2 regions of the Andreesenia angusta genome follow, and region 2 is predicted to be linked to the other one. Evidence: predicted binding sites of a transcription regulator. Region 2 holds the regulator's gene; the other holds the start of a gene.
What was found. Region 2 encodes HrcA, which represses chaperone genes, less so after heat shock. Its sites were predicted from a motif close to ATTAGCACTCNATANTATNGAGTGCTAAT; they were not measured.

Region 1: a site for HrcA is predicted at 5,723-5,751, ahead of EUAN_RS10030 (co-chaperone GroES). Genes of this name have one in related genera too.

What each region holds. Positions count from the first base shown of each region.
Region 1 covers NZ_MKIE01000010.1:35,964-46,967, forward strand. Annotated here, with positions in the region: gene gdhA (NADP-specific glutamate dehydrogenase) at 1-618, shown strand, start outside; gene EUAN_RS10000 (DNA-3-methyladenine glycosylase family protein) at 674-1,555, shown strand; gene EUAN_RS10005 (HutP family protein) at 1,568-1,984, shown strand; gene EUAN_RS10010 (ABC transporter substrate-binding protein) at 2,129-3,151, shown strand; gene EUAN_RS10015 (ABC transporter permease) at 3,144-4,043, shown strand; gene EUAN_RS10020 (ABC transporter ATP-binding protein) at 4,044-4,835, shown strand; gene EUAN_RS10025 (DUF554 domain-containing protein) at 4,888-5,586, shown strand; gene EUAN_RS10030 (co-chaperone GroES) at 5,783-6,064, shown strand; gene groL (chaperonin GroEL) at 6,090-7,724, shown strand; purine riboswitch at 7,831-7,932, shown strand; gene guaA (glutamine-hydrolyzing GMP synthase) at 8,031-9,014, shown strand; gene EUAN_RS10045 (hypothetical protein) at 9,085-9,720, opposite strand; gene ndk (nucleoside-diphosphate kinase) at 9,855-10,277, shown strand; gene purC (phosphoribosylaminoimidazolesuccinocarboxamide synthase) at 10,278-10,994, shown strand.
Region 2 covers NZ_MKIE01000003.1:178,935-189,938, reverse strand. Annotated here, with positions in the region: gene prmA (50S ribosomal protein L11 methyltransferase) at 1-720, opposite strand, end outside; gene dnaJ (molecular chaperone DnaJ) at 839-1,972, opposite strand; gene dnaK (molecular chaperone DnaK) at 2,056-3,882, opposite strand; gene grpE (nucleotide exchange factor GrpE) at 3,927-4,466, opposite strand; gene hrcA (heat-inducible transcriptional repressor HrcA) at 4,482-5,510, opposite strand; gene hemW (radical SAM family heme chaperone HemW) at 5,630-6,772, opposite strand; gene lepA (translation elongation factor 4) at 6,823-8,634, opposite strand; gene lepB (signal peptidase I) at 8,659-9,192, opposite strand; gene rpsT (30S ribosomal protein S20) at 9,364-9,627, shown strand; gene holA (DNA polymerase III subunit delta) at 9,670-10,707, opposite strand; gene EUAN_RS05410 (DNA internalization-related competence protein ComEC/Rec2) at 10,686-11,004, opposite strand, start outside.

The DNA.
Region 1 (11,004 bases), on a different contig from region 2:
GTTGCCAAAAAGGTAGACCAGCTAGGAGGAAAAGTTGTAACTCTTTCTGGACCAGACGGATATATCTACGACCCATCTGGAGTTAACGGAGAGAAGATAGACTACCTTATAGAGATGAGAAACTCGGGAAGAGACAGAGTTCAGGACTATGCAGACAAGTTCGGAGTGTTCGGAGTTGAGTTCTTCCCAGGAGAGAAGCCATGGGGAACTGCAGTAGATATAGCTATGCCATGTGCTACTCAGAACGAGATCGGAATAGAAGAAGCTAGAAAGCTAGTTGCAAACGGAGTCAAGTACGTTGTAGAGGGAGCGAACATGCCTACAAATATAGAGGCGCTTAAGTTCCTACAGCAGAAAGGTGTTCACATAGGCCCAGGAAAAGCTGCGAATGCAGGTGGAGTTGCCACTTCGGCGCTTGAGATGAGCCAGAACAGCATGAGACTTTCTTGGTCTGAAGAAGAAGTAGACAAGAAGCTTCACGAGATAATGATAAATATACACGACAACGCTAGAAAGGCTGCCGGAGACTACGGATTCGGATACAACCTTGTAGCAGGGGCTAATATAGCTGGATTCCTGAAAGTGGCAGAGGCTATGCACGCACAGGGAATATACTAAAACAAAAGAAGGGGACGGTCAGCCGTCCCTTTATTTTTATATAGGGGGTATTTTTTTGAACTACAAGCTGAGTGAAACAGAAAACGGTGTAATACTTGGAGGAGTCTCTGACTTTGAACCTGTACATATATTTGAATGTGGACAGTGCTTCAGGTGGAACAGAGAGGACGACGGGTCCTATACAGGGGTTGCCTATGGAAGAGTCATAAATGTGGCAAAAGAAGGTGACAGAGTGGTGCTTTCCAACACGGACAGAGCGGAGTTTGAAGCTGTTTGGAAAGGCTATTTTGACCTGGAGAGAGACTACTCCGAGATAAAGAGGAGAGTCTCTGTAGATGAAGTGATGGAAAAATCGGTCGAGTTTGGAAACGGGATAAGGATACTTGCGCAGGAGCCTTGGGAGATGCTCGTATCGTTTATAATCTCGGCCAGGAACTCAATCCCGAATATAAAGAAGACGATAGAGAAGCTGTCGAAGGCTTTCGGGGAGAAGATAGGTGAGTACAACGGCAAGGAGTACTACGCATTTCCAAGGCCTGAAGACCTTTCGGGGTTGTCTGAGGGAGACATAAGGCAGTACGGCACTTCCTTCAGGACAAAGTATATAATGGACTCTGCTGAGAGAGTGTTGCAGTTAGGCGGGATAGACGCTCTCAAAGACGAGCCGACAGATACGGCTAGAGAGCAGCTTATGGAGTTTGCAGGAGTGGGACCTAAAGTGTCTGACTGTATACTGCTGTTCGGGCTATCGAAATACGATGTGTTTCCGGTAGACGTATGGGTGCAGAGAGTTATGGATGAGTACTACACAAAGGGCGCGTACAAGAACTTGAACAAGGTGAGGGAGTACGGGCTTGAGATGTTTGGAGAATATGCCGGATTCGGGCAGCAGTACTTGTTTTACTATGCTAGAGAAAACGGAGTAGGAAAGAAGTAGAGGGGTGATTCTATGAAAGATTTAGGACTTGAAGTTGCAAAAGCGGCTATAACGGTGGCCATGTCTTCTAGCAGAGAAGAGGAGGCTGAGTGCATAGAGCGTTTCAGGAGCCAGGGGATAAAGTCGGCCGGGGTAGACATAGGGGGAAACCTCATAGACTCAATACCTAAGATAATAGAGAGGGCTGTAGTGGCCTCTAGGAGGAGTGGAATAACTACAGAGTGCTTTGCCCATGACGGGGCTGTGGCAGGAGCGGCGAGAGAGGCGGTAGTTCAAGTCTATCCAAAGGCGAACGGACTGAACGTAGGAGGCAAACTCTCCATAGCCAGGCTAGGAGGGCATCTGACTGTCTGTATTTTTGTGAACGTAGGTCTGCTGCATCTGAACGAGGTCGTGGTTGGAATGGGGCATAGGTCCATATCGGACTAAATATTAAGTTTTCTTAAAAAATGTTTAATTTGCTAAATAACTCTTTTGGATTATAGTATAATTGATTTGATCGCCCACTTAAACGGCTAGTGGAGCGCAGTAGAATGGTAGTTTGGAAATAAATGTTGAGAGGAGCATGGTAAAATGGCAAGTAAATTGAGAAAAAAATTATTGTCGCTTGGACTAGTTATGACTCTTGGAGTAGGAGTGCTTGCAGGTTGTTCAGGTGGAGGAGAAGAGAGCGAGGCTGAAAAGACTGGCTCTGGAGACAAATACAAAATCGGTATATCTCAGATAATGGAGCATACAGCTCTTGACTCTGCTAGGGCTGGGTTTGAAAAAGCGCTAGAGGAAAATGGATACAAAGACAAGGTAGAGATAGACTACCAAAACGCTCAGGGAGACCAGTCTGTAAACGACACAATAGCTCAGAACTTCGTGTCTCAGGGCAAAGACCTTATGCTTGGAATAGCGACACCATCAGCGCAGTCGCTTTACAACGCTTCAAAAGAGATACCTATACTTATAACGGCGGTGACTGATCCGGTGGATGCAGGCCTTGTAAAGAGCCTTGAAAAGCCTGAGACAAATGTGTCTGGAACTACAGACAGCATGGACATAGGAGTGCAATTCAAGCTTCTAAAGACACTTTATCCAGAAGCCAAGAAGGTCGGAATACTTTACAACACAGCTGAGGCAAACTCGGAAGTTCAGGTAAGGGATGCTGAAGCTAGGGCAGGCGAGTTCGGCCTTGAGATAGTCAAAGCTGGAGTTACTGGAACAAACGACGTTTCACAGGTGCTTGACTCTATAATAGACGAGATAGACGCTGTTTATGTGCCGACAGACAATGTGGTGGTTTCTTCGCTTCCACTTATATACGCTAAGACTATGGAGAAGAAGATGCCTATAATAGCTTCGGAAAGCGGGCAGGTTGAAAACGGAGCGCTTGCAACAGAGGGGCTTGACTACGAAAAGCTTGGATACCAGACAGGACTTATGGCCATCAGGATACTAGAGGGAGAAAAGCCTTCAGAGATGCCAGTTGAGTCGCTTAAGGAGACTACACTAACTGTAAATGAAGACACACTTAAAAAGCTGGGACTGGAGCTTCCTAAAGAGCTTGCAGACAGAGCTGTGATGATAGGAAGTGGCAGTGGTGAGTAGTTTTTGGCTTGGAATCCTAGAACAGGGCCTTATATACGGCATAATGGTTCTAGGGGTTTATATAACCTATAGAATACTGGACTTTCCAGACCTTTCAGTTGATGGCAGCTTCCCTTTGGGAGCTGCTGTCACAGCTTATTGCCTTGTAAACGGGGTGGACCCTTACTTGGCGCTTCTTTACGCCACGCTAGCAGGCGCGGCTGCAGGTGCAGTTACGGGAATACTTCATGTAAAGCTTGGAATTTCCAACCTGCTCTCCGGTATACTCGTGATGACGGGGCTTTACTCTATAAACCTAAAGGTGATGGGAAGGCCAAATATACCGCTTTTTAACGTGGAGACCATATTTTCAAGTGGAGTTTCACCGCTTATCGTGATTGCGATAGTGGCCATAGGATCTAAGTTCGTGCTGGACTGGTACTTTTCAACCAAGGCCGGATTTATGCTAAAGGCAACTGGAGACAATCCACAGCTAGTTACTACGCTTGGTGTAGACATAGGGAAGATGAAGATAGTAGGAGTAATGATCTCAAATGCCATAGTTGCGCTTTCTGGTTCTGTGCTGGCTCAAAGGCAGACTTACTCAGATGCCCAGATGGGAGTGGGAATTGTGGTAATGGGCCTTGCGTCTATAATAGTTGGAGAATCGCTTTTCAGAAAGATTGGCTTTGTCAAAGCGACTACAGCTGTGATTGTAGGATCCATAATATACAGAGCGGCGATAGCGGCTGCACTCAGGACAAATCTAGAGCCTACGGATCTTAAGCTTGTGACGGCTATAATAGTAATCATATTCCTTGGGATAAACAACAAGGGAAGCATAGTTAAAAACTGGGCTTTAGGTATTTTCAGCAAAGACGGCTCTTTGGCTTCGGAAAAGGAGGTGGGGTAGATGCTTTCGGTAAAGAATCTGCAAAAGACCTTTAACAGGGGGACTGTGAACCAGAACACCATCTACAGAGGTCTTTCTCTAGATGTGGACGAGGGAGATTTCATAACCATAATAGGAAGTAACGGCGCTGGAAAATCTACTCTGCTAAATGTAATCTCCGGGGTTATACCGCTTGACGCTGGAAGGATAGTGCTTGACGGAGTAGATATAACCAGATACCCAGAGTACAAGAGAACTAGGGATATAGCCAGGGTGTTCCAAAACCCGTCTTTCGGAGTTGCGCCTTCCATGACTATACTGGAGAACATGTCTATGGCGTACAACAAGGGAAAGACCTACGGGCTTGGAAGGGCAGTAAACAAGAAAAACATAGATGTATTCAAGGAGATGCTCTCGGGGCTTGAGCTTGGGCTAGAGAATAAGCTGCACGACAAGGTCGGTCTGCTTTCGGGAGGACAGAGACAGTCGCTCTCGCTTATAATGGCGACTATGCTTCATCCAAAACTGCTCTTGCTAGACGAGCATACGGCGGCCCTCGACCCTAAGACATCTGCCAAGATAATAGACATCACAAACGAGCTTGTGACAGAGAACAAGATAACCACTATGATGGTTACACACGATCTAAACCACGTCACAAGCCTTGGAAACAGGGTTATAATGATGCACTCTGGAGAGGTAATACTGGACATAAGAGGCAAGGAGAAGAAGGAGCTGACTATAGAGAAGCTCTTGAACCACTTCGACAATGCCCATGTAATGCTCTCCGACAGAACTCTGCTTTCGACATAGAAAATAAATTATTTTTATAATAGAGCGTCACCTTCAAGGGGCGCTTTTTATAATGGAAAGGGAGATAGCGATGATGACAGGAAATATAGCCAATATGGCAGCCATAATAATAGGGACGGCTGTGGGCATGCTGTTTAAGAAACTGATAAAGCCCTCGTACAGCGAGACAATAATGGCCGGAATGGGGATAGTGGCCCTTGTGATGGGGATAATGAATGTGATGGAGACCCAGAATCTGCTGGTTTCAGTCGTAAGCATAGTGTTTGGAAGCTTCGTGGGAGAAGTTGCACAGATAGACAAGAAGATAGAGTCTTTCGGAAGTTATATAGGAAGCAAGTTCCAATCAGAAGGCGAGAACAGTTTTGCAAAGGGGTTTGTAAGCGCATCTCTTATCTACTGCATAGGGGCGATGGCTATACTTGGTTCGATAGAGAGCGGCCTTAAGGGGACTCACAGCATACTCTACACCAAATCTGTTATGGACGGTGTAACGGCCATAGTTTTCACATCTACGCTAGGCATAGGAGTCGGATTTTCCGCCATCTCTGTATTTGTATACCAGGGAGCCATAATACTGCTTGCTGGGCAGCTGGGATCTTTTTTCACAGAGCCCCTTATAGCGGAACTCACCGCTGTCGGAGGAATAATGATAGTGGCCATAGGGCTTAACATACTGGAGCTTAAAAAGATAAAGGTGGCAAATATGCTGCCGGCGCTACTCGGGCCGGTGATTTATTTTATGGTGAAATAGTAAAAAAACTTGAGAAAAACAGAGTATCGTGGGTATAAATGAACTTGGATACAAATAAAACTTGAAAAAAGCCGGAAATAATTTAAAAAAAAGCTTGATTCATCTGACCGTATTGAGTAACATTAGAGATGTCGGGATTAGCACTCTGTAGAGTTGAGTGCTAACAAAATGAAAAAACATATAGGGAGGGTTTAAATTGAGTATAAGACCACTAGGAGACAGAGTAGTTATAAAAAAAGCGATAGCAGAAGAAAAGACTAAAAGTGGAATAGTACTGCCAGGTTCGGCTAAAGAGAAGCCACAGATGGCGGAAGTAGTGGCTATAGGATCTGGAGTTGAGAACGACGAGAAGACTAAGGGCCAGCTGAGCGTTGGAGACAAGGTGCTTTTCTCTCAATATGCCGGTTCAGAAGTGAAGATGGACGGAGAAGAGTACACTGTACTTAAGATAGCGGATATACTTGCAGTTATAGAGTAAAAACAAAAAAATAGGGGTGATATAAATGGCTAAAGACATAAAATTCGGAGAAGACGCACGTCGTGCGATGGAAAGAGGTATAAACAAACTAGCAGACACTGTGAAAGTTACACTGGGACCTAAGGGTAGAAATGTGGCGCTAGACAAGAAATTCGGAGCTCCGCTTATAACTAACGACGGAGTTACTATAGCTAGGGAGATAGAGCTAGAAGACGCTTTTGAAAACATGGGAGCGCAACTAGTGAAGGAAGTCTCTACAAAGACAAACGACGTGGCCGGAGACGGAACTACTACAGCTACGCTTCTTGCTCAGGCTATAATAAGAGAAGGACTTAAAAACGTGGCGGCAGGGGCAAACCCAATGATACTCAGAAAGGGTATATCTAAGGCGGTAGACGCAGTTGTAGACGAGATAAAGGCGCTTTCTAAGACTGTAGACAGCAAGGAGTCTATAGCTCAGGTTGCGGCGATTTCGGCTGCCGACTCTGAGATAGGGACACTTATAGCTGAAGCTATGGACAAAGTTGGAAAAGACGGGGTCATAACTGTAGAGGAGTCTAAGTCTATGGGAACTACGCTAGACGTGGTTGAAGGTATGCAGTTTGACAGAGGATACCTATCACCTTATATGGTGAGCGACACTGAGAAGATGGTTTCGGAGCTTGACAACCCTTATATCCTTATAACAGACAAGAAGATAAACAACATCCAGGACGTGCTTCCAGTGCTAGAGGAGATAGTTCAGCAAGGAAAGTCACTGCTTATAATAGCTGACGATGTGGAAGGAGAGGCGCTTGCAACTCTAGTTGTGAACAAGCTTAGAGGGACTTTCAACTGCGTGGCTGTAAAGGCTCCAGGATTTGGAGACAGAAGAAAAGAGATGCTTAGAGATATAGCTGTGCTTACAGGCGGAGAAGTGATATCTGAAGAGCTTGGATACGACATAAAGGAAGCCAACATAAACATGCTTGGTAGAGCTCAAAGCGTTAAGATAGACAAGGAAAACACTGTTATAGTAAATGGAGCAGGCTCGGAGTCTGACATCCAGGACAGAATCAACCAGATAAAGGTTCAGCTTGAATCTACTACTTCTGAGTTTGACTCAGAGAAGCTTCAAGAGAGACTTGCAAAGCTTTCAGGCGGAGTGGCGGTTATCCAAGTAGGGGCTGCTACGGAGACTGAGCTTAAAGAGAGAAAGCTTAGAATAGAGGACGCACTGGCTGCTACTAGAGCCGCTGTGGAAGAGGGAATAGTTTCAGGTGGAGGAACAGCGCTTCTAAACGCTGTGCCAGCTGTAGAGAAACTTCTGGAAAACCTAGAAGGCGACGAGAAGACGGGAGCAGCTATAATCTACAAGGCGCTTGAAGAGCCGGTTAGACAGATAGCGGAGAACGCAGGTCTTGAAGGGTCTATAATAGTTGAAAAAGTTAAGTCGAGCGAAGCCGGAGTGGGATTTGACGCACTTAACGAAAAGTATGTGAATATGATAGAGGCGGGAATAGTGGACCCTACTAAGGTAACTAGATCGGCGCTTCAGAATGCGGCATCTGTTGCGGCCATGGTGCTTACGACAGAATCTGCTGTAACTGACATAAAAGAAGAGAACGAAGGAATGGGTGGAATGCCAGGAGGAATGGGCGGAATGCCACCTATGATGTAATAGCTTGAAAGTGTGGGAAATTCAGTATTTCCCGCACTTTTTCTTTTTAAAAAAATTCATGGTGTATTGACATGAGTACACTTTTTAGTATACAATCTATGTATTAAAAGAATACTTGATTTCAACTCATATATACCCTGTGATATGGACGGGGAGTCTCTACCGAACAGCCGTTAACTGTTTGACTATGAGTGGACCAGGCGTTGCGTGTTTGATGGCCAATGCACTTCCACTCGGAGGTGCTTTTTTTATGCATTTTCCGAGGTCGAGAGGTTCATATACATTCAAAGGAGGAAATGACTGAAGATGAATAAGGACATACGTAGTAAAATTGAGGAAAATTGGAACGCGGAAGAGTTCGCTAAGGAAACTATAGAGGCTATAAAAGAGCAGATCGGCGACGGAAAAGCGATATGCGCTCTTTCAGGAGGAGTAGACTCATCTGTATCGGCTGTGCTAGTTCACAAGGCGATAGGATCTAATTTGACTTGCATATTTGTAGACCATGGTCTTATGAGAAAAGACGAGGGAGACCAGGTAGAGGAAATATTCAAGAATACCTTTGATATGAATCTTATAAGAGTAAACGCGCAAGAGAGATTCCTAGGAAAGCTTGCTGGAGTTAAGGACCCAGAGCAGAAGAGAAAGATAATCGGAGAAGAGTTCATAAGAGTGTTTGAAGAAGAGAAGGCCAAAATAGGCAAGATAGACTTCCTTGTTCAGGGAACTATTTATCCAGATATAGTTGAGAGTATGACAGACAGCGGAGAAGTTATAAAGAGCCATCACAATGTTGGAGGACTTCCAGAAGATGTTGACTTTGAGCTTGTAGAGCCTGTAAAAGCGCTTTACAAATACGAGGTAAGAGAAGTTGGAAGAGTGCTAGGAATAGCAGACAAGCTTGTAGACAGACAGCCTTTCCCAGGTCCAGGACTTGGAGTTAGAGTTGTTGGAGATATAACAAAAGAAAAACTGGATATACTGAGAGAAGCAGACTGGATATTCAGAGAAGAGATAGAGGCAGCAGGACTCAACAAGGAAATATGGCAGTACTTTGCCACTATACTTGACATAAAGAGTGTTGGAATGACAAACGAGAAGAGAACTTATGGATACCCTGTAGTGCTTAGAGCTATATACACTAAAGACGCCATGACAGCTGAGTTTGCAAAGATTCCTCACGAGTTGCTAGACAAGATTGCAAAGAGAATAGTTCACGAAGTTGAAGAAATAAACAGAGTGCTTTACGACGTGACTTCTAAGCCACCAGCAACTATAGAGTTTGAGTAAAATTTAATCAGGAAGCTTGACTTTTTAGTCATATATATAAAGGTGTCGAATTATATCGACACCTACTTTTTTATATTTTTTTGGGATCTACTATGAAGTAGGAAGGATAGTCTGTGCTTGAATTTAGGTTGTGAACGGCGAAAAAGTACAGTGTTTCAGACTTTGGAATCTCGGGAGACTTGATTTTTTGGAGACCTCTTTTTTCAAGCAGGAAAACATCCGAGCTTTGGGGAAAGTTTGCATCTATTGAACCGGATGAAAGCTCTGTCAGGAAGTAGATAGAGAAAGCTTGATCGGCTTCGAGGTTTTCAAGCAGCGATTCGGCACTCTCTAGAAGCGATAGGTCAAAGAGCTTTTTTTCTTCAGCGACGTATTCATCTAGCTTTATTTTGAATATATCTGACTTTGAGTCATAAGACGCGTTGTGAGATTTTCCGCTTTCTGTGTCCACTACCTCTAGAGACAGATTCGAAATAGACCCGTCTCTGTCGGCTGTAAGCTCAAACCTATTCAGCATAGGAGACTTAAGTTTTCCAGCGGAAGATATGTAATCGAACAGCTCCACAAGGCTGATCTCGTCATAGCGGGACTCCGAGATATGCGACTTTGGATCGAAAGGCTCTTTGCTTTTTCTGTCGCCAGAGCAAGAAGCTAGTACGAGCAAAGCAGAAAAAACTAGGAATATGTATCTGTACTTGGCTTTCAAAGTGAATCCCCCCAGTTGATTTTGGCATAAAACTATAACTTTAATTATACAATACGGTCTAAGCTAAAGACAGTTTAAAATTATGAATTTTTTAGCGACTAAATGGGTATATATATTCTTAATGATTAATAATTATGGAGAAGGTGATTGACTTGGAAAGAACACTTGTGATTGTAAAGCCTGACGGCGTCGAGCGAGGGCTTGTCGGAGATATAATCTCGAGATACGAAAGAAAGAACTTGAAAATAACCTACTGTAATATGACTAGGGCAGATGAGGGAATACTGGCTAAGCACTACAGCGAGCACGTTGGAAAGGACTTCTACAACAGGCTTATAGACTACATGCAGCGTGGAGACATAGTTGTGATGGTGCTAGAAGGGGAGAACGCGATAGATGCAGTCAGAAAGATAAACGGAAAGACAAACCCGATAGAGGCTGAGAACGGAAGTATAAGAGGCGACTATGCCTTTATAAAAGAGGAAAACTTGGTTCACGCTTCGGATTCTAAGGAATCTGCAGAAAGGGAAATAAAGATTTGGACAGGAGAGGTTTAGATGAAGAGATTAGATATATATATAGAGGGAAAGACCAAGATAATATACAATACAGAGGACCCAGACAAGGCAATAATGAGGTACAAAGACGACATAACTGCCTTTAACGGAGCGAAGAAGGACGTATTTGAGGAAAAAGGGAGAATAAACAACAAGATATCTGCGAAGATATTCAACTACCTAGAGAGCAAAGGGAATATAAGGACTCACTTTGTGTACCGCTTAGACGATGAGCATGTGCTTGTAGAGAAGACAGAGATGATCCCTGTAGAGATAATAGTCAGAAACAGGGCTGCGGGGGCGCTTTTGAAAAAGGCCGAGTTCGTGGAAGAAGGGGATGAGCTTTCGACTCCTATACTTGAATTTCATATAAAGGACGACGAAAACAAGGATCCTGAGGTGAGCGCTGAGCATCTAGTCGAGCAGAGAATTTTAAGCGAAAACGAAGTAGAGAATATAAAGAGGATCTCGAACAAGGTGAACAATATGCTCAAGCTCTACTTTGAAGAGATAGGGCTGGACATAATAGACTTCAAGCTGGAGTTTGGAAGAAAAGGTCAGGAGCTGCTGCTTGCGGACGAGATAACTCCAGACACTTGCAGGCTTTGGGATATGAACACAGGAGAAAAGTACGACAAGGACATCTTTAGAGAAGGAAACGGGGATGTGCTTTTAGGATACAGGGAAGTACTTAAGAGGATGGAGAGCAAAAAATAAGACTATTTAA
Region 2 (11,004 bases):
GTCTACCACGTCTAGCAGATCTCCCTGCCTTATATCTATTCTGTCCTCTACGCCGTTTAAAGCTATATTCTCCTTGGAAACCCTTACGGCCACCTCGTCTATGTCCACTCCTACCACTTCGCTTGCGCCCAGCTTTGCCGCTATTATGGAGAGTATCCCACTTCCGCAGCCTACGTCTAGTACAGTGCTCTCTGGAGTCACAACTTTTTCAAGCGCTCTGGCGCAGAGAGTCGTAGTCTCATGTGTTCCTGTTCCAAAGGCCATCCCTGGATCCAGATTCACAACTACTTCGCCCTCTTTAGGGCTGTACTCTTCCCATGAAGGGTTGACCACTACACGCTCTCCTATTTTGGCAGTCTTGTAGTACTTCTTCCATGAATTCTCCCAGTCTTTTTCAAACACCTCTGAAAGGCTCACCACTCCGAAAGGACTGCCTGTTTCATACTTAGGCATTACCTCTATCCTCTGCCTTATCGACTCTATAGTCTCTAGCAGCTCTTCCCCCTCTGGGAAATAAGCTTTTACCACGACTCCCGGCTCTCTGTCTGAAAGCAGCTCTTCAGGAACTATATAGTCCCAGGCGTCAGGGTGCTCGGCTTTAAACTCTATATCCCTTGGGTCCTCTATGGCAAGTCCGCCTACACCTAAATCGTACAGTATGCCCGAAACTATTTCTACATTCTCAGAGTCGGTCTTTATCTGAACTTCTATCCATTTCAATTAAAACACATCCTTTTAATCGATTTTCAATCACAAATATTATACACCATAGCCTGTAAAAAAAACAGTTCCAGGCCAAAAGAAAAAGGACCTGGCCGTACTGGCCGAGTCCCTGCTCCTACTCTGAAAACTTGTCTTTTATCTTGTCAAAGAGCCCTTTCTTTCCATGCGAAGTTTCTTCTCCAAACTCCGCCGAAAGCTCCTCTAGCAGCTCCCTCTCTCTGTCTGAAAGCTTTCTAGGTATCTCCACTTTCACCTTGACGTAGAGATTTCCCTCTCTTCCAGTTCTAAGGCTCTTGATTCCCTTGCCTTTGAATCTGAAAACTGTGCCTGTCTGGGTTCCCGGCTCTATCTTGTACTTTATCTTTCCGTCTAGCGTAGGTATCTCTATATCTGCGCCTAATGCCAGCTGCGTAAACGAAACAGGTATCTCGCATCTCAGATCGTCTCCGTCTCTCTCGAATAGACTGTCTTTTTCGACCTCTATATAGACGTAGAGGTCTCCTCTAGGCCCGCCTTTTTCGCCAAGCTCACCTTCTCCACGCATAGGGATATATGAACCTGTATCCACCCCTGCCGGGATGTTTACGCTGAAAGTCTTGGATTTCTTGACTTTGCCCGAGCCGTGGCATTTGCCGCAAGGATCGTCTATTATCTCCCCTGCACCTTTACAGGTCGGACATACTCCGACTCTCATCATCTGTCCAAAAGGAGTTCTCTGAACTTGCTGGACTTCCCCGGTTCCATGGCATGTAGGACAAGTCTTCTTGCTTGTTCCCGGCTTCGCCCCTGTACCATCACATGTCTCGCAAGACTCGTCTCTCTTTATCGTTATCTCTTTTTTCACCCCGAAAGCGGCTTCCCTGAAAGTGATTCTGACTCCTACCTGTATGTCGTCTCCTCTTACAGGACCTCTCTTTTTCTGTCTCGATCCGCCTCCGAAGCCTCCGAACATATCCCCGAAGATGTCTCCGAATATATCCCCGAAGTCTCCAAATCCTCCCGAATATCCGCTGTAACCGCCCTGGTTCATGCCCTCGTGTCCAAACCTGTCGTACTGCGCTCTCTTTTCCTTGTCTGAAAGCACCTCATATGCCTCGCTGACTTCTTTGAAGTTCTTTTCTGCCTCGTCGTCATTAGGGTTCAAATCCGGGTGATACTTCTTGGCAAGCTTTCTGTAGGCTTTCTTCAGCTCCTGCTCGTCTACGCCTTTTTCTACACCTAAGACCTCATAATAGTCTCTCTTTTGCATCTATTCACCACCTGCGTTCTTTATTCTCTAAACTACAAACATCAAAGCCAAATACAATTCAGCTTTGATGTCTGCGTGTTCTATTACTTGTTGTCTTCGTCTACAGCTTCGTATTCTGCATCTACTACGTTGTCGTCTTTAGGCTCTGCACTTTCAGCTGATTCAGCATTTTGCGCAGCCTGCTCGTACATCTTCTGCGATATGGCGTGGAACTCATTCATAAGCTCGTCTGTCTTGGCCTTTATATCCTCTGTGCTGTCGCCTTCTAGAGACTTCTTAAGCGCTTCAAGCTTCTCTTCCACTTTCGCCTTTTCGTCAGCAGATATCTTGTCTTCAACTTCTTTAAGAGTCTTCTCTGTCTGGTAGATAGTAGAATCTGCGTTGTTTCTGATCTCTATCTGCTCTTTTCTCTTCTTGTCTTCTTCAGCGTGCTGCTCTGCATCTCTTACTTTCTGCTCTATCTCTTCGTCGCTCAGGTTTGTAGAAGCTGTGATAGTTATCTTCTGCTCTACTCCTGTTCCAAGGTCCTTAGCTGAAACATTCACTATTCCGTTTGCGTCTATGTCAAAAGTAACCTCTATCTGTGGAACTCCTCTTGGAGCTGGTGGTATACCTGTAAGCTGGAATCTTCCAAGGCTATTGTTGTCTCCAGCCATCTCACGCTCTCCCTGAAGTATGTGGATGTCCACGGCGTTTTGGTTGTCTGCCGCTGTAGAGAACACCTGGCTCTTGTTTGTAGGGATAGTTGTGTTTCTCTCTATAAGCTTTGTAAATACTCCACCTAGAGTCTCTATTCCAAGTGAAAGCGGTGTTACGTCTAGTAGAAGTACGTCTTTTACCTCTCCGCTCAAGACTCCTCCCTGGATAGCTGCACCTAGGGCAACAACCTCGTCTGGGTTAACTCCTTTGTATGCTTCTTTTCCTGTTATCTTCTTCACTGCATCTTGAACTGCCGGTATTCTAGTCGATCCTCCAACTAGTATAACCTTGTCTAGCTCTGAAGTAGAAAGTCCTGAATCGCTTAGCGCTTTCTTTACAGGTCCCATAGTTCTCTCTACAAGGCTCTGAGTTATCTCGTCGAACTTAGCTCTACTTAGGTTCATGTCCAAGTGCTTTGGCCCTTCCTGAGTAGCTGTTATGAAAGGAAGGTTTATATTTGTGTTTATAGAGCTTGAAAGCTCCTTTTTGGCCTTCTCTGCTGCTTCCTTAAGTCTTTGAAGCGCCATCTTGTCAGTTCTAAGGTCTACTCCGTTCTCTTTCTTGAACTCTTCAGCTATATAGTCTACAAGCGCTTCGTCGAAGTCATCTCCACCTAAGTGGTTGTCTCCGCTTGTAGATATAACGTCGAAAACTCCGTCTCCTAGCTCTAGTATAGATACGTCGAAAGTACCTCCACCAAGGTCGAAAAGCATTATCTTGTGATTCTCTTCATCCTTGTCAAGCCCGTATGCAAGTGATGCCGCTGTAGGCTCGTTTATTATCCTCTGAACGTTTAGTCCAGCTATCTTTCCTGCGTCCTTTGTAGCCTGTCTCTGGCTGTCTGAGAAGTATGCAGGCACAGTTATAACTGCGTCTGTAACTGTCTCTCCTAGATAAGCTTCTGCATCGGCCTTCAGCTTTTGAAGTATCATCGCAGATATATCCTGTGGAGTGTAAGTCTTGTCTCCTATAGTCACTTTGTGGTCTGTTCCCATATGTCTCTTTATAGATATAACTGTTCCATCTGGATTTGTAACAGCCTGTCTCTTAGCTGTCTCTCCAACTAGTCTCTCTCCATCTTTTGTAAAAGCAACTACCGATGGAGTAGTTCTATTTCCCTCTGAGTTAGGTATTACTACCGGCTCTCCACCTTCCATAACTGAAACGCAAGAGTTAGTTGTACCCAAGTCTATTCCTATAATTTTGCCCATTGCAATTCCTCCTTGTGTTTTTATATACTCTGTTCTTGTATCCTCTATTTAGAAACAACTACCATGCTAGGCCTTACTACCTTGTCTTTTATCTTGTATCCCTTCTGGAAGACCTGCACCACTATGTCTGAATCGTGGTCTTCAGACTCCATCTGGGACACTGCATTGTGGTAGTTTGGATCAAACGGCTGATCTAGTGCCTCTATCTCCTCTAAGCCTTGGCTTTTAAGGGCCTCTATAAACTGGTTCTTTATCATCTCCACCCCTTGGTAGAAACCTTCGAAATCAGCCTCCTTTACCTCGAGCGCCCTTTCAAAGTTATCTATTACAGGCAGCAGTTCAGACACCATTCCCTCTACTGCGTAGTTTATAAGACTCTGCTTCTCTCTTTCAACTCGCTTCCTGTAGTTGTCGAAGTCCGCCTGAAGCCTGAGCTTGCTGTTTTGAGCTTCTTCCAGCTCTGCGCTTAGCTTTTCAAGCTCTGAGTTTTCCGGTGATTCCGTAGCCTCCACCGTCTCTTCTCCTTCTACCTCTGCTGTTTCCTCTTCTGACTCTATGATTTCCTCTTTTTCTATATCTGTCAATTAGATCCTCCTCCACTACTTTAGCAAGTATTGTTTTATTATCTGATTCAACTCCTGAGTGACCGACTTTATTATGGCCATTATCCTGAGATAGTCCATCCTAGTAGGCCCTATGACACCTATCTTGCCTATGGTGTTGCCGTCTATGCTGTAGACAGCAGTGATTATGCTACAGTCTTTCAGCTCTTCGTCGAGGTTCTCGCTGCCTATCTTGACTTCTAGATCACCTCTCGGAGCTCCGTCCATAAGCTTGAGGACTCTGTTCTTGTCCTCCATAAAGCCTAGAAAGCTCTTTATCTTCTCTATGTCACTGTACTCTGGGAAGTTCAGTATATTGGCTATCCCTTCAAGGTAGAGCTCTGCATCTTCAACAGACTTCATAGAGCCCTTCACCATCGGCAGTATTATGTCCACCATGGGATTCTGGTGCTTCAGGCTGTCCTCTGCCTTGATTCTGCCCTCCACTTCACTAAACCTAGAGCCCTTCAGCTTCGAGTTCAGGAAGTTATTTATGATAAAAAGCTGGTCTTCATCTATCTCTTCCTCTGTCCTGAATATCTCGTTCTGTATGGCTCCCGAGTCTGCGACCAGTATCACCATTATCCTGTGGCGGTCCAGCTTCACCACTTGGATTTTCTCTAAAACCGTATTGTCTGTCTGAGGCGCTAATGCTATAGATGTGTAGTTTGTGGTGTCTGACAGTATCTTGAGAGTCGTCTGGAGCAATTCCTCTATCCTGTTTACCTTCTTGTTTATATCCCGAACCATGGCCCCGTACTCGCTCATCTCTTGCTCTAGAAAAGGCAGCACTTCGTTTACATACAGCCTGTATCCCTGGTCGGAGGGAATCCTTCCAGCCGAGGTGTAGGGCTGAACTAGAAAGCCCAAGTCTTCCAAGTCCGACATCTCGTTTCTTATGGTAGCCGAGCTTACTCCCAGGTCGTAGTTTTTGGAAATAGTCCTTGACCCTACCGGCTCCCCTGTCATCACGTAATTGCGTATAATAGCATGCAGAACTTGCAGTTTCCTCTTATCAAGCGTCATATCTATCACATCCTATTGTCACCCTTATTAGCACTCGTCGCACATGAGTGCTAACTCTTTATGTATCTAAATTATCACTCCTTTCAGCTTTTGTCAATACCTCTGATGCATTTTTTTGTCTAAGGCAGCAGCTCTGCAAACAGCTGGTTTGAAAGGTCTCTCCCCATCTCTGTAAGCTTTATCCTGCCGCCGCCTAGCTCAAGCATGCCTCTCTTTTTAAACTCTGCCATTGTCTCTCCATACACACTATCTAGGCCTTTACCGTATCTCTTGTAAAAATCAGAATACAAGACTCCCTCATTAAGCCTAAGTCCCAGTATCATATACTCGGCCATCTCCATCTCTCTGTCTATCTCGTCTATGCTCTCGCTATCCACAGGTATCTCTCCTGCGTCAATAGCCCTGTAGTACTCCTCAAACCCAGATGTGTTGGAATACCTCTTTCCGCCTGTATTGGAAGCTGCTGAAAGCCCAAGTCCTATATACGGTCTGAGCTTCCAGTAGCCCAAGTTGTGGATGCACTCGTAGCCCGGCTTTGCGTAGTTGGATATCTCGTACTGCGCATACCCTCGCTCTTCAAGCAGCTTTGAAATGCCGTGGTACATCGCCCGCTCCTCGTCCTCGTCCGGAAGCTCCAGCATGTTTTTTTCCTCCAGCTCGTAGAGGCGAGTGCCTTCTTCAAGCTTCAAGCTGTAGTACGATATATGCTCGACTCCCAGCTCCATGACTTTGAGTACAGTCTCTTCTACATCTGCATATCGCTGATTTGGAAGCCCGAACATTATATCCAGGTTTATATTCTCTATACCGCACTCTCTGATAAGCGCTACAGTGCTGTATACATCTGCGGCGCTATGTGTCCTGCCTATAGCCTTCAGCAGCTTGTCGTTCAAGCTCTGCACTCCGAGGCTCACCCTGTTCACCCCGGAGCTTGCATAGTCTAGAAGCTTCTCTCTTGTGAAAGTAGCCGGGTTTCCCTCTATAGTTATCTCCTCTATATCCCTGTCTCCGTTTAAGTCTCTAAGCAGCTTCAGCACACTGGCTATGCTTTTAGAGGACACAGCTGTAGGCGTGCCACCTCCCAGAAATACAGTTCTTATACCCATTCTCTCTATCTCGCCTCTGTAGAGCGCTATTTCCTTTTCAAGGTGCGCCATATAGTCGCTCTCTTCAGCTTGACAAGCTACCGAGTTGAAGTCGCAGTAGTAGCATTTGCTCTTGCAAAACGGTATATGGATATATACACCTAGTTCTCCATGCAATATAATTCCCCCTATAAAAATACACACCTCTCGGTGTGTATTTGACTTTTTTAGTTTTCGTCGTACTTAAGCACTGTAAGGAAAGCCTCCTGTGGAACTTCCACATTTCCGACCTGCCTCATTCTCTTTTTTCCTTCTTTTTGCTTCTCTAGCAGCTTTTTCTTTCTAGAGATGTCTCCACCGTAGCACTTGGCAAGCACGTCTTTTCTAAGAGCCCTTACAGTCTCCCTGGCAACTACTTTTCCGCCTATTGACGCCTGTATAGGCACAGCGAATTGATGTCTAGGGATTACATCCTTGAGCTTCTCCACTATATGTCTTCCTCTTTCGTAGGCCTTAGAGTCATGAACTATTATAGAGAAGGCGTCTACAAGCTCTCCGTTTATCAGTATGTCCATCTTCACAAGCTTCGACTGCCTGTAACCCTTCAGCTCGTAGTCGAGCGAAGCATATCCCTTTGTCTTGGACTTAAGCGCGTCGAAGAAGTCGTATATTACCTCGTTCAGTGGTATCTCGTAGTGCATGCTGACCCTTGTCTGCTCAAGATACTCCATGTTCTTGAACTCCCCTCTTCTGTTCTGGCAGAGCTCCATTATGGCTCCGACATAATCTGTAGGGGTCATTATATTTACGTCCACTATAGGCTCTTCCATGTAGTCTATCTCTGTAGTCGGCGGAAGGTTGCTAGGATTCTGTATCATCAGCTCTTCTCCGTTGCTTTTCATAACCTTGTAGATCACACTAGGCGCTGTAGTCACTATGTTTAAGTCGAACTCACGCTCAAGCCTCTCCTGTATTATCTCCATATGGAGAAGTCCCAGGAATCCGCATCTGAATCCGAAACCTAGAGCAAGCGAGCTCTCCGCCTCGAAAGAAAGCGATGCGTCGTTTACCTGAAGCTTTTCAAGCGCCTCCCTTATGTCGTTGTACTCCTCACCCTCGGCTGGGTAGATACCGGAATAGACCATAGGCGTAACTTTCTTGTAGCCTGGAAGCGGCTCCGCTGTAGGGTTGGACTTCTCTGTTATAGTGTCTCCCACCCTTGCGTCCTTCACGTTCTTTATGCTGGCCGCCACATATCCAACATCTCCTGCCGAAAGCTCGTCCACCTCTATCTGCCTAGGCGAGAACACTCCGACTTCCACAACTTCAAACGACTTTCCAGTGGCCATCATCTTTACCTCTGTACCAGGCTTCAGCTTGCCCTCCATCACTCTTACAAGCGTCACAACTCCCTTGTAGTTGTCGTAGTAAGAGTCGAATATCATGGCCTTTAGTGGAAGTTCTGAATCGCCTTTAGGCGCTGGCACCTTCTCCACTATGCTCTCGAGCACGTCCTCTATGTTCAGTCCTTCTTTCGCAGATATAAGAGGCGCCTCTGAAGCGTCTAGACCTATCACGTCCTCTATTTCCTTCTTTATCTCGTCAGGCCTTGCACTTGGAAGGTCTATCTTGTTTATGACCGGTATTATCTCTAGGTCCTGATCAAGCGCCAAGTACACATTTGCAAGCGTCTGAGCCTCTATTCCCTGAGCTGCGTCTACCACCAGGATTGCCCCCTCGCAGGCCGCAAGGCTTCTTGAAACCTCGTAGTTGAAGTCCACATGTCCTGGGGTGTCTATAAGGTTCAGGAAGTACTCGTTTCCGTCCTTCGCCTTGTATACAAGCCTCGTAGTCTGAAGCTTTATAGTTATACCTCTTTCTCTCTCCAAGTCCATATTGTCCAAGAGTTGCTCCTGCATCTCCCTTGAAGTCAGCATGCCTGTCTTCTCTATAAGCCTGTCTGCAAGTGTAGACTTCCCGTGGTCTATATGTGCTATTATAGAGAAATTTCTAGTTCTCTCCTGTTTGCTAAGTGCCATAATCGTTCTCCAACTCCTCTTGTTCTATATTGTGCCTATCCTGTCAAATGGGAAATACCTGAAAGAAGCCTTTCCCTTTACTAGCTCTTCGTCTACTGTTCCAAGACTTCTGCTGTCTTTACTGGCTCTAAATTCCCTGTTGTCCCCAAGTACAAAGACCTGGCCTGCTGGAATCTCCCAGTGGTTTTGGTCGTATGCATCTGTGTAGGAATTTTCAGCTATATAGCCTTCCTCTATCGCCTCTCCATTCACATAGACTATTCCGTCATTTATATCGACTGTATCGCCTTCTACAGCTATAACCCTCTTTATATAGTCTTTCGTCTCGTCGTCAGGTGCCTGTAGCACAACTACATCTCCCACTTCTGGCTCTCCCACTATGTAGACTATCTTGTTCGTAAAGAGCCTATCATTCTCGTGCAGTGTCGGATACATAGAGCTTCCTATCACCTTTGTGCTGTTGAATAAAAATGTCTTTATGACAAGCGCTATCACCACAGCTACAAGTATACTCTTGACCCAGTCCCACAGTTCACTTCTAAATTTTCCTGAATTCATGGTGCTTCCTCCCCCTATCTTTTAAAGCCTGTAATATTATAACACTTTTATCTACAATATTAAAGCAGGTTAAGGCTACAACTACTCTATATTTTGCGCACTTTCTCCTTGCTTTTTTTATTTCTTCGTGATAGAATTACCTTTGTTAATGTATTAGGGAGGTGATGATCAGTGGCAAATATCAAGTCAGCTATGAAGAGAATCGACGTTATAAACAAGAAGACAGCTGTTAACAAATCTAGAAAAACTGAAATCAAAACTTATATAAATAAATTTAACAGTGCTTTAGAGAACGGTAACATAGAAGAAGCTAAGGCTATGCTTAAAGTAGTGGAGAAGAAACTTTCTCGTGCAGGTATCAAGAACACTCTACACAAGAATGCAGCTTCTAGAAAAGTTAGTCGTCTAGCTAAGAAATTAAATAAGGCTGTTTAGTCGATCAAAAAAACTTCGGTATATACCGAAGTTTTTATTTTTTTACCGCGACATCGCAAGAAGCAGTCTCTCTATTCCAAGTCGCTCGTCTACAGCGCTCGTCTTTATATTCCTATCAAGCTCAAGCGCAAGTTCTAGAGCAGAGACTATCTTTCCAGGCCCGAAGGCCTTCGTCTGGGCTATAAGCTTGTTTATCACAAAGTCAAACTTTATCCCAGTCACATCTTTCAACGTCTTTTGGCTGTATCCACGGCCCATATACTCCGAAGTCAGTAGTAGAAGCCTCAACTGCCTTATCACCATATAGATTATCTTCTGGGTCGGAATCCCCAAGCTGATTATGTCGTCCAGAGTATCTAGCGACTTGTCCACTCGACTTTCACCTAGAAGCTCCACCAGCTTGAATATATTGCTCTGCACAGACTTGGTCACTACACTGTTTATGTCCTCGCTCTCTATTCTATCCCTTTCGCCTACATAGGAAACCAGCTTCTCTATCTCATGCTCTATGTCGTTTAGAGTCGTCTCGGACTCCTTGTCCAGATATCCGCTGTACTGTATAAATTCGTTTATGCAGCTTCTAGATATATTCTTTACAGCCTTTATACACTTGCTCTGTATAAAGCTTGTGAGCTCTCCTTCCTTGAGCCTGTTTAGCTCCACCACTCCGCCGGCCTTGCCAATTTCCTTGATTATCTTTCTTCTGCTGTCCACTTTCTCGGCATTCACCACCAGCAGCAGTATGCTGGAGCTTCCTAGTGTTTTCAGATAAGTTATGAAACTCTCCTCTTCCGAGCTGTCTCCCTCTTTTTTCTTCGAAAGAGTCTTCCAGTCTTCCACTACGACTATCTTTTTCTCGGCCATAAAGGGGAGTGTCTCGTTTGCATTTTTTATGTCCTCGAATCCTGTCTCAGCTCCATTCATATAGATGTAGTTGAGGCTCTCAAAGCTCTCGTCTATATACTTGCCCTTCAGCTTTCGAAGCACCGAGTCCATAAGGTATTTCTCACGCCCGTATAAAAGGTATACTGGCTTTATCTGACTTCTCTCTATCTCGCCTAAAAACTCTCTGTAGTCCAATCTAAATCCTCCAGTTGCTCTTCTCTATTTTTAGCTCTTCTCTTCACGTCGTAGATCATCCATATCCAGATAATCGACTGGATCGCAGTAGCGGTCAGTTTCCAACGGTGCCTGAGAACGCTCTCCAAAATTCCAGGCTTTTTCTCAAGGTACTCCCAGACCTCAATCATATCTCTGCCTAAAGTCAATTTTACCATACCAGACTCGTCGTTTCTATATATCTCTGATCCGAGTTTATCGTATCTATTTAAGACATCCTTGTTCGGATGGCCAAAGCTGTTTTTCCCGACTTGAAAT